DNA from 2 places in the Melaminivora jejuensis genome. Region 2 is predicted to be linked to the other one. Evidence: predicted binding sites of a transcription regulator. Region 2 holds the regulator's gene; the other holds the start of a gene.
What was found. Region 2 encodes FNR, which switches genes on or off when oxygen is low (the NO sensors DNR and NnrR bind a similar motif). Its sites were predicted from a motif close to TTGATNNNNATCAA; they were not measured.

Region 1 (4,630 bases), 480 kb from region 2:
CCTTGGCGACGACGTCGCCATAGCCGGCGGCAAAGGCCGTCAGGCCGCCGGCCACGGCACCGCCGCGCAGCAGCAGGCGGCGACGGCGCACGTCGGGCGCTTGGGTTTCATGGGTGGGGGCGGGGCGGGGAGGCTTGTTGGTCATGTCTGTTCCTTGGGGTCGTCGGGTTGGGCGTGGGCGGCGGGTTGCTTGTTTTTTTGATAGCTGCTCACGCTTGTCAGGCAACGGTTCGAGGCTTTTTTTCCTACGCGCGGGCGGGCTTGAGTGCCGGCCAGGTCTCCAGCGCCCAGGTGGCCGCCGCCACCAGGGCGATGCACAGGCCGAATACGCCCAGCATCCCCAGTAGTCCGTCGCTGCCCAGCGGCATGGTGTAGAGGTACAGGCCGGCGCCGAATTTGGGCACGCCCTGTACGCTCATGAACAGCGCCCAGCGAAACGCCCAGGCACTGCCGGCCAGCAGCAGGCCCAGCATGGCGCGGTACCAGGGGCAGGCCATGCGGGTGCGCCCGGCCAGCAGCACGGCCAGCACGGCCACGCCGCCCAGCGCCGAGAGCACCATGCCGGCGCGCCAGACCGGGAAGTCATTCCACAGCCGCAGCGCCGCCAGCAGCGAGGGCGAGCGCGCCACCAGGCCCAGGGTGAACCAGCTCAGGGTGGCCAGCGCCAGCAGCGCGCCCAGGGCCAGGGCGATGCGGCGCAGCAGCTGCAGCGCTGCATCGTGCGGGCGCAGCGCGGCGGGCAGGAAGCGCTCGATCAGGAGCATCACGCCGATGGCCGCCAGCCAGCCGGTCAGCGCCAGGTTGACCGGCAGCCAGGCGGTGTGCCACAGCGGACGGGCGCGCACCACCATGACCTCGGCGCCGGTGTAGAGCACGATGCTCAGCGCCGACAGCACCAGCAGCGGCGCCAGCAGGCGCATCCAGCGCAGGCGGCCCAGCCACCAGCTGGCGCACATGGCCAGCGCCAGTGCCACGAAGGCCGGCAGCAGCAGCGCGCCCAGCGACATCCACGACCAGGGCGTGAAGTGCGCGTAGAAGTGCCAAAAGCGCGCCGGCTGGTGCAGGTCGGCCAGCAGCGACACTGGCGCGGCAATGGCCACCACGGCCAGCGTCAGCACGGCCACCGGCGTCAGGCGTGCCAGGGGCGACAGCGGCGCATCGGGCGCGCTGGCTGGGCGTGCCAGGGCCAGGCCGCACGCCGCCACCAGCAGCGCCGCGCCGGTGGCGATGCCGGCCAGGAAGAAATACTGCACGGCCCAGGGCAGCCAGGCGGCCTCGTAGGCCGGGGTGAGCAATTCGATGATCTGCATGTGAAAGTCCTCCCGGGGCGGTCAGTGCTCGGACACCAGGCGCACGCTGGCCTGGCCATCGACGCCATCGACGAATTCATCGGGCAGGCCGATGTAGAACACGCGCGGCTCGGTCTTCATGCCGGGCTTGAGCACCTTGACGCCCTCCTCGTGCGCGGCCATGCGGCGGTTGATCTCGCTTTGCGGGTCGTTCAGGTCGCCGATCACGCGCGCGCCGCCGACGCAGCTCTCCACGCAGGCCGGCAGCAGGCCGACCTCCAGGCGGTGCTCGCAGAAGGTGCATTTGTCGGCGGTCTGCGTCTCGTGGTTGATGAAGCGCGCGTCATAGGGGCAGGCCTGCACGCAGTAGCCGCAGCCCACGCAGCGCTCGTTGTCCACCAGCACGATGCCGTCCTCGCGCTGGAAGGTGGCCTGCACCGGGCAGACCGGCACGCAGGGCGGCTCCTCGCAGTGGTTGCACAGGCGCGGCAGGCTGACCATGGCGGGCATGGAGCCGTCTGGCTTGTCGATCTCGTACTGCAGCACGGTGGTGCGGAACTGGCCGATGGGCGGCTGGTTTTCCACCGAGCAGCTCACCGTGCAGGCCTGGCAGCCGATGCACTTGCGGATGTCCACCAACATGCCGAAGCGCTTGCCGGCCATGCCGGGGCGGCGCGGCGGCTGGCTGCCGGGCAGGGCGGCGGCAGTGGCCGGGCCGGTGGCGGCGACGGCACCGAAGGCGCTGGCCAAGCCGATGAGCTCCTGAAGAAAACTGCGCTTGCTGGTCTGCACCTGGGCGGCAGCTGGGGTGGGCGCAGAGACCGAGGCGGCTGGCGCCACTGGCTGGGGGCCGGGGGAGGAGGTGATGTCAGGCATGGGCAATCTTCTTCATCTATTTATTCGATCATTCGGGATATTCTCAGATTATTCTTTTATTTATCCTGCGTATTGATCCGGGTCAAATGATGGGATATTTGATGAGTATTCAAAAGAGATATGTCATTGCAAAAATAAAGGCAAAAATAATATTATATTTTTCCTGTATTAACAGTGCATTAAGGATTTCATGGAAATGAAAAAGGCAAGGCGCGACAGGATTGCCGCGCCTTGCCTTGCTGGTCTCCAGGATTGTGAAATCAGGGTGGATTCAGGGTTTTTTCATGAAAAATGATAGCTATCAGCGCTTGCCTACATTGGTTTTGAGGCCGATTTGGATAAAAATTCGAATCGATATCCGCCGCGCTGTCTGGCCGAGCTCCTCAGGCCAGGGCCATCAGGCTGGCATTGCCGCCGGCTGCCGTGGTGTTGATGCTGGTGCTGCGCTCCAGCACCAGGCGCAGCAAGGCCGTGCAGGCATTTTGCCGGGATGCATCCGCATTCAGGGCTGCCAGGCCTGTCAATGCACCCGGGCGCTGGGTCAATATGCGCTGGAGATTCAGCAGGGCCGCCGCGCTGCCGCCGTGCAATACGGCAGCAAAATCCGCCTGCTGCCAGTTGGCCAGCAAGATCACGCGCTCTTGCACCGCATGGGGCAGGCGGGCGCGCAGGGCGGCTGCGCTGGCCGGCCACAGCGCCTGGCTGCCGGCGGCCAGCACGGTGGCCAGCTGCACCAGCAGGGCGGCGGGCGCGTCGCCCTCGGCCAGGCACAGCACGCGCTCGCGCGGCAGGATGCGGTAGTCGTTTTTCTCGCCGGTCGGGCCGGGCAGGCGGGCCTGCAGGCCGGCGCAGCTGGCCTGGGCCAGGGCGGCGCAGATGCCGGCCAGCGGCGCGGCCCAGCCTTCGTGCTCCTGCTCCTGCGCCCAGGTCTGCAGCGCCTGCAGCGGCGCCAGCAGGGCCGGCTGCAGCGAGGCGTCCACTGCCGGCAAGGCACCGCCGGCAGTGCCGATGGCTGTGGCGGCTGTGGCAGCGATGGCCTGGCGTGCTGCGTCCAGGGGGTGGTGTGCCAGCAGCCGCAGCAGATACAGCGGCCCGCCCGCCTTCGGCCCGGTGCCCGACAGGCCTTCGCCGCCGAAGGGCTGTACGCCGACCACGGCGCCGACCATGTTGCGGTTCACGTACAGGTTGCCGGCCTGCGCCTGCGCGGCCACGCGCGCCACGGTCTCATCGATGCGCGTGTGTACGCCTTGCGTCAGGCCGTAGCCGGTAGCGTTGATCTGTGCCAGCAGCGCCGGCAACTCGGCGCGCGCATGGCGCAGCACGTGCAGCACCGGGCCGAAGACCTCGCGGCCCAGCTCGGTGGCGTCCTGCAGCTCGATCAGCGTGGGCGCGACAAAGGTGCCGCGCGCTGCCACGGCGGCGTCCAGCGCGCCCTGATGCACGGCATGGCCCTGCTTGCGCCGGCTGGCGATGTAGTCCTCGATGCCGCGCTGCGCTTCGGCGTCTATGACCGGGCCGATGTCGGTGGCCAGCGCGCCGGGGTCGCCCACGCGCTGCTCGGCCAGGGCGCCGCGCAGCATGGCCAGGATGCGCTCGGCGCACTCATCCTGCAGGCACAGCACGCGCAGCGCCGAGCAGCGCTGGCCGGCGCTGTCGAAGGCCGAGGCCAGCACGTCGGCCACGACCTGCTCGGCCAGCGCCGAGGAGTCCACGACCATGGCGTTCTGCCCGCCGGTTTCGGCGATCAGCGGCACTGGCTGGCCGTGCGCGCCCAGGCGCTGCGCCAGACTCTGTTGCAGGATGCGCGCGACCTCGGTCGAGCCGGTGAACATGACGCCCTGCACGCGCGCATCCCGCACCAGCGCCGCGCCCACGGCCTCGCCGCTGCCGGGTAGCAGCTGCAGCGCCGTGTGCGGCACGCCGGCGGCGTGCAGCAGGCGCACGGCCTCATGGGCGATGAGCGGCGTTTGCTCGGCGGGCTTGGCCAGCACCACGTTGCCGGCGGCCAGGGCGGCGGCAACCTGGCCCAGGAAGATGGCCAGCGGAAAATTCCACGGGCTGATGCACGCCACCGGCCCCAGCGGCACGTGCGTGGCGTTGTCCCAGCCGCCCGATTCGACCTGCGCGGCGTAGTAGCGCAGGAAGTCCACCGCCTCGCGCAGCTCGGCCACGGCGTTGGCGGCGGTCTTGCCGGCCTCGCGCATGATGAGCGGCAGCAGGCGCGGCGCCTCGGCCTGGAGCAGCTCGGCGCTGCGGCGCAGCAGTTGCGTGCGCGCGGCAGGGGCGGTGGCTGCCCAGGCGGGCTGGCAGGCCGTGGCGGCGGCCAGGGCAGCGTCGATGTCGCCGGCGCTGGCCTCGCGCACCTGGCCGACCAGATCGCCGTGGTCGGCGGGATTGCGGATGTCCAGCAGGATAGGGGCGGTGTCTGCCTGCGCCATGTTGTCAAAAGCTACGCTTTCGATAGC
Region 2 (4,630 bases):
CCTGGGCATTTCCGGGCAGCCCGGAGCGCAGCCGCAGCCAGACCCACGGGCCAGCCACCAGCCATAGCCCGCTTCCCAGGCCGAACAGCACCATGCACAGCGCACCGGCGAGCAGGCCGCCGCTCAAGGCTGCTGTCATCAAGGCCGTGTACAGCAGGCCGCAGGGCAGCAAGGCCCAGGCCATCCCGGCAAGCAGCAGACCTCCAGGCCGCGCAACCACAGGCTGGGTAACACGCCACAGGCGTCTTCCAGCTGCCTCGATCCAGGCCGGCTGGCGTGCCTGAGCCAACATGGCCAAGCCCCAACCCATGACGGCCACATGGGTCAGTGTCCATAGAGGGCGTAGCGCCATGCTGTGCCCACTCAACCAGGCCAGCCTGTCCATGGCGTAGGCAGCAAGCGCCCCAGCCATGCCGTAGCCGATCAGGCGCCCTACATGAAAGATGACAGTACGGCGCAGCACCACACCTGCCAAGGCTGCCGAACCGTGCGGTTGCCATTGCACTGCCTGCTCGCCGGGAGCCAGCCCGGCCTTTCGCTGCCCGGCTCCGGTCAATGCTCCGCAGGGAGCGGCGCACATCGTCAGGCAATGCGTGCCGCCGGCCAGTCCCATGAAAAATACCGTGGATGCCAACGCCCAGAACATGGATCAGATGATTCGCGAAAACCGGGCGCGGTTCAGATTGGCTTGCAGGTATCTGTCGAACACCATGGCCACGGCACGCACGAAGTACCAGCCCATCGGCGTGACCGTGACACCCTCGTCATTGAGGGTCACCAGGCCCTGCTCGGCCATACCCTGCAGCTGCTGCAGTTCGGAATCGAAGTAGCTGCGGAAATCGATCAGCCAGGATTGCTCCAGCGGCTCGAACAGCAGCTTGCCCTGGCACATCAGCGCCATGATGGCCGCGCGGCGTACCAGATCATCACGGCTGAGCGCCAAGCCCCGGGCGATGGGCAGATGTCCCCGGTTGATGGCATCGTAATATTCATCCAGCGTCTTGACGTTCTGGCTGTAGGTCGCGCCCACCCGGCCAATGGCCGAGACACCCAGAGCAATGAGATCGCAATCGGGCTGTGTGCTGTAGCCCTGGAAATTGCGATGCAGCCGCCCCTGCCGCTTGGCGACAGCCAGCGCATCCTCGGGAAGTGCAAAGTGATCCATACCTATATAGGTATAGCCGACCTCATTGAAGATATCCAGCCCCAGCGCCAGCATGGTCAGCTTAGCCGAAGCCATGGGCAACTCGGCCGTCACGATGCGGCGCTGTGGCTTGAAGCGCTCTGGCAGATGGGCATAGGCATACATGGCGATCCGGTCGGGACGCAACTGCGCCACCTGCCTGAGTGTGCGCTCAAAGGACTCCGGCGTCTGCCGGGGCAGGCCGTAGATCAAGTCCACGTTGATGGATTCGAAGCCCAGGCGACGCGCACTCTCCACCAGCGCGAACACTTTTTCCGCCGGCTGGATGCGATGCACGGCCTTTTGCACTTCGGGATCGAAATCCTGCACCCCGAAGCTCAGGCGGTTAAAGCCCAACTCAGCCAGCAGGGCCAGACGCTGCTCGTCCACGGTGCGCGGATCGACCTCGATGGAGTATTCCCCGCCAGGCACCAGCGTGAAGCTGCGCTTGATCATGGACATTAATTCGCGCAGACCATCGTCGGACAGGAAGGTCGGCGTGCCGCCACCCAGGTGCAACTGGCTAATCTGCTGCCCGACACCGCAATGCGCGGTGTGCAGATCGATCTCGCGACTGAGGTAGCGCAGGTAGACGTCGGCGCGCTCCGGATGGCGTGTGATGATCTTGTTGCACGCGCAGTAGTAGCACAGCGACTCGCAGAACGGAATGTGTACGTACAGGGAGAGCGGCAGAGCCTTGCCTACCGAGCCGACCCGGCGCTGCTGCAGCGCAATGACGTACTCATCCTCGCCGAACGCCTCGACGAACCGGTCAGCCGTCGGATAGGAGGTGTAGCGGGGGCCGGAGACGTCAAAGCGGCGCAGCAGCTCGGGGGTGACAACAGTCATGATGAGAATTCCTTGCGTAATTTGTCACTGTGCCCCAGGGGTACCCTATGGTCTTGATTATGATCAAGCCCACACCATGTCGGAAAAATGACAATCCCGGGCTCCGACACTTATCCTGCCCGGGGTCAATGACGAGGCAGCGCACGTTCGGAGGTAAGCTCACGCCATGAAAAGGGAAAACACGCCGCCCCAGCTCCAGGCCATCAAGGTGGCCTGCTCCAACTGCAACCTGCGTGAACTGTGCATGCCGGTCGGTCTCGAAGAGCACCAGCTCAAGCGCATCGACGATGTGGTTGCCATGCGTCGCAAGGTCAAGCGTGGCGGCACCCTGTTTCGTAACGGAGAGGCGTTCACCTCCCTGTTTGCGATCCGCACGGGATTTTTCAAGACCTGCGTGGCCACGGAGGATGGGCGCGATCAGGTCACCGGTTTTCAGATGGCCGGCGAGATCATCGGTCTGGACGGAATCGTCAACGATCATCACACCTGCGATGCCGTGGCACTGGAGGATGCGGAAGTTTGCGTCATGCCCTTTGACCGCATCGAAGAGCTGTCGCGCGAGGTGACGGCACTGCAGACGCATGTCCACAAGATCATGAGCCGTGAAATCGTGCGCGAGCATGGCGTCATGCTGCTGCTGGGCAGCATGAGGGCCGACGAGCGCTTGGCAGCCTTCCTGCTGAACCTGGTGCAGCGTCTGCACGCACGCGGTTTCTCCCAATCCGAATTGATCCTGCGCATGACCCGCGAGGAAATCGGCAGCTACCTCGGGCTGAAGCTGGAAACCGTCAGCCGCACCTTCTCGAAATTCGTCGAGGATGGCATCGTCGAGGTCAAGCAGCGCCATGTCCGCATCGTGGACACGGCAGCACTCAGGCGCATCGTGAACAGTCAACAGGCCTGTCACTGACACGACCCTGCAAGCGCTCCTCAACCCGGGCTTGAAAACGAAAAAGGCAATGTGCTGCGGCACATTGCCTTTTTCCTTGCGCCCGCGATCTGCCTCTGGCCTGCACGACGGGCAAGCCGAAGGCCGCAGATCAGCAGATCAGCAGATCAGTTCATAGGCGTCTTCTTGCCATCCGGATAGTGGTAGAGAGTGATGGCCGGGTTCTTCATCTCTCCATTGGATTCAAAGGCGATATTGGCCGTCACGCCCTTGTAGTTCGACTTGAGCAGTTCGGGGATATAGACCTTGGGATCCCAGGAGCCGGCACGCTTCATGGCATCAGCCAAAAGCATGGTGGCGTCATAGGTATAAGGGCTGTAGATCTGGTATTGATTGGGATATTTGGCGTCGTATTTGGCTTTCCACGCCATGCCGCCAGGCATCTTGGCCAGAGAAGCCCCCCCTCGGCACACACCATATTGCTCAGGGTCTTGGCGCCAGCCGTCAATTTGGCGATCTCGGTCGTACACAGTCCATCACCGCCAAAGAATTTGACATTGCTCATGCCCAACTGCTCCATCTGACGCAGCATGGGGCCAGCCTGCGGATCCATGCCACCGTAGAAGATGGCATCGGGATTCTTGGACTTGATGGCTGTCAGGATGGCCATGAAGTCGGTGGCCTTGTCGGTGGTGAACTGCTCATCCACGACCTTGATGCCCTTTTCTGCAGCCACCTTCTTGAACACGCTGGCCAGGCCCTGGCCATAGGCCGTGCGGTCATCGACGACGGCCACTGTCTTGAGCTTGAGCGTCTCGGAAGCATAGGCCGCCAGACCCGCGCCCAATGCGTTGTCATTGGCAATGATGCGGAACGTGGTCTTGTAGCCCGGCTTGGACAAGTTGGGGTTGGTGGCAGCGCCAGTAACGTGCGGGATGCCGCAGTCGTTGTAGACCTTGGCTGCAGGGATGGTCGTGCCCGAGTTCAAGTGGCCCACAACACCGGCTGCCTTGGCGTCGCACAGCTTTTGCGCGGCAGCAGTACCTTGCTTGGGATCGGCTGCGTCGTCTTCGGCCAGCAGTTCGAACTTCACCTTCTTGCCGCCAATGGTGAAGCCTTGGGCATTGAGTTCCTCCACGGCCATGCGGGCGCCGTTTTCGTTGTCCTTGCCGTAGTGCGCCTGCGGCCCCGACAGAGGGGCAACGTGACCGATCTTCACCACCTCCTGGGCGGAAGTCACAGCGGCAGCGGCTGCGATGGCAGCGGCCACGGTCAGTTTCAACTTCAATTGCATATATGTCTCCAAAGAGTGCGCTGGAAATATTGTGTGGTCACAACGCGCTGGAACATAGCGCAATTCAACCCAGCCAACACTAGGGAACACACGAAATTCATATCGATACCACACAGGGATATTCCCTGCCATCGATTCACGGCTTGTGGCGTTCTCCAGCCAATTCCTGTGCTACGGCTTCATAGACCGACTGACGCACCACGGTTTCGACTTCTTCGCGCAGACGTGGCACCAGCGAGCGCGTCTGCTCCAGGGTCACCCGGGCGATGGCCTCGCGCAGGCGCTCTTCAAGGGCCAGATCGATGCGTTGCATGACACGATGCACCACATATTCCTCGAAATCCTCGGGCAAGGGCGATCTGCCGACAGGAGTCGGCACCACAGCGGGAGGCGCAGCGTCGGCTGGCGTCGGAGG

Region 1: a site for FNR is predicted at 2,238-2,251, ahead of dsrO (sulfate reduction electron transfer complex DsrMKJOP subunit DsrO). Genes of this name have one in related genera too.

The regions. Positions count from the first base shown of each region.
Region 1 covers NZ_JACWIJ010000002.1:811,067-815,696, forward strand. Annotated here, with positions in the region: gene IDM45_RS04040 (tetrathionate reductase subunit A) at 1-145, opposite strand, end outside; gene nrfD (NrfD/PsrC family molybdoenzyme membrane anchor subunit) at 246-1,310, opposite strand; gene dsrO (sulfate reduction electron transfer complex DsrMKJOP subunit DsrO) at 1,332-2,165, opposite strand; gene putA (trifunctional transcriptional regulator/proline dehydrogenase/L-glutamate gamma-semialdehyde dehydrogenase) at 2,549-4,630, opposite strand, start outside.
Region 2 covers NZ_JACWIJ010000002.1:1,295,674-1,300,303, forward strand. Annotated here, with positions in the region: gene IDM45_RS06245 (sulfite exporter TauE/SafE family protein) at 1-646, opposite strand, end outside; gene hemN (oxygen-independent coproporphyrinogen III oxidase) at 650-2,032, opposite strand; gene fnr (fumarate/nitrate reduction transcriptional regulator Fnr) at 2,199-2,942, shown strand; partial or broken gene IDM45_RS06260 (branched-chain amino acid ABC transporter substrate-binding protein) at 3,089-4,215, opposite strand; gene IDM45_RS17570 (hypothetical protein) at 4,352-4,528, opposite strand.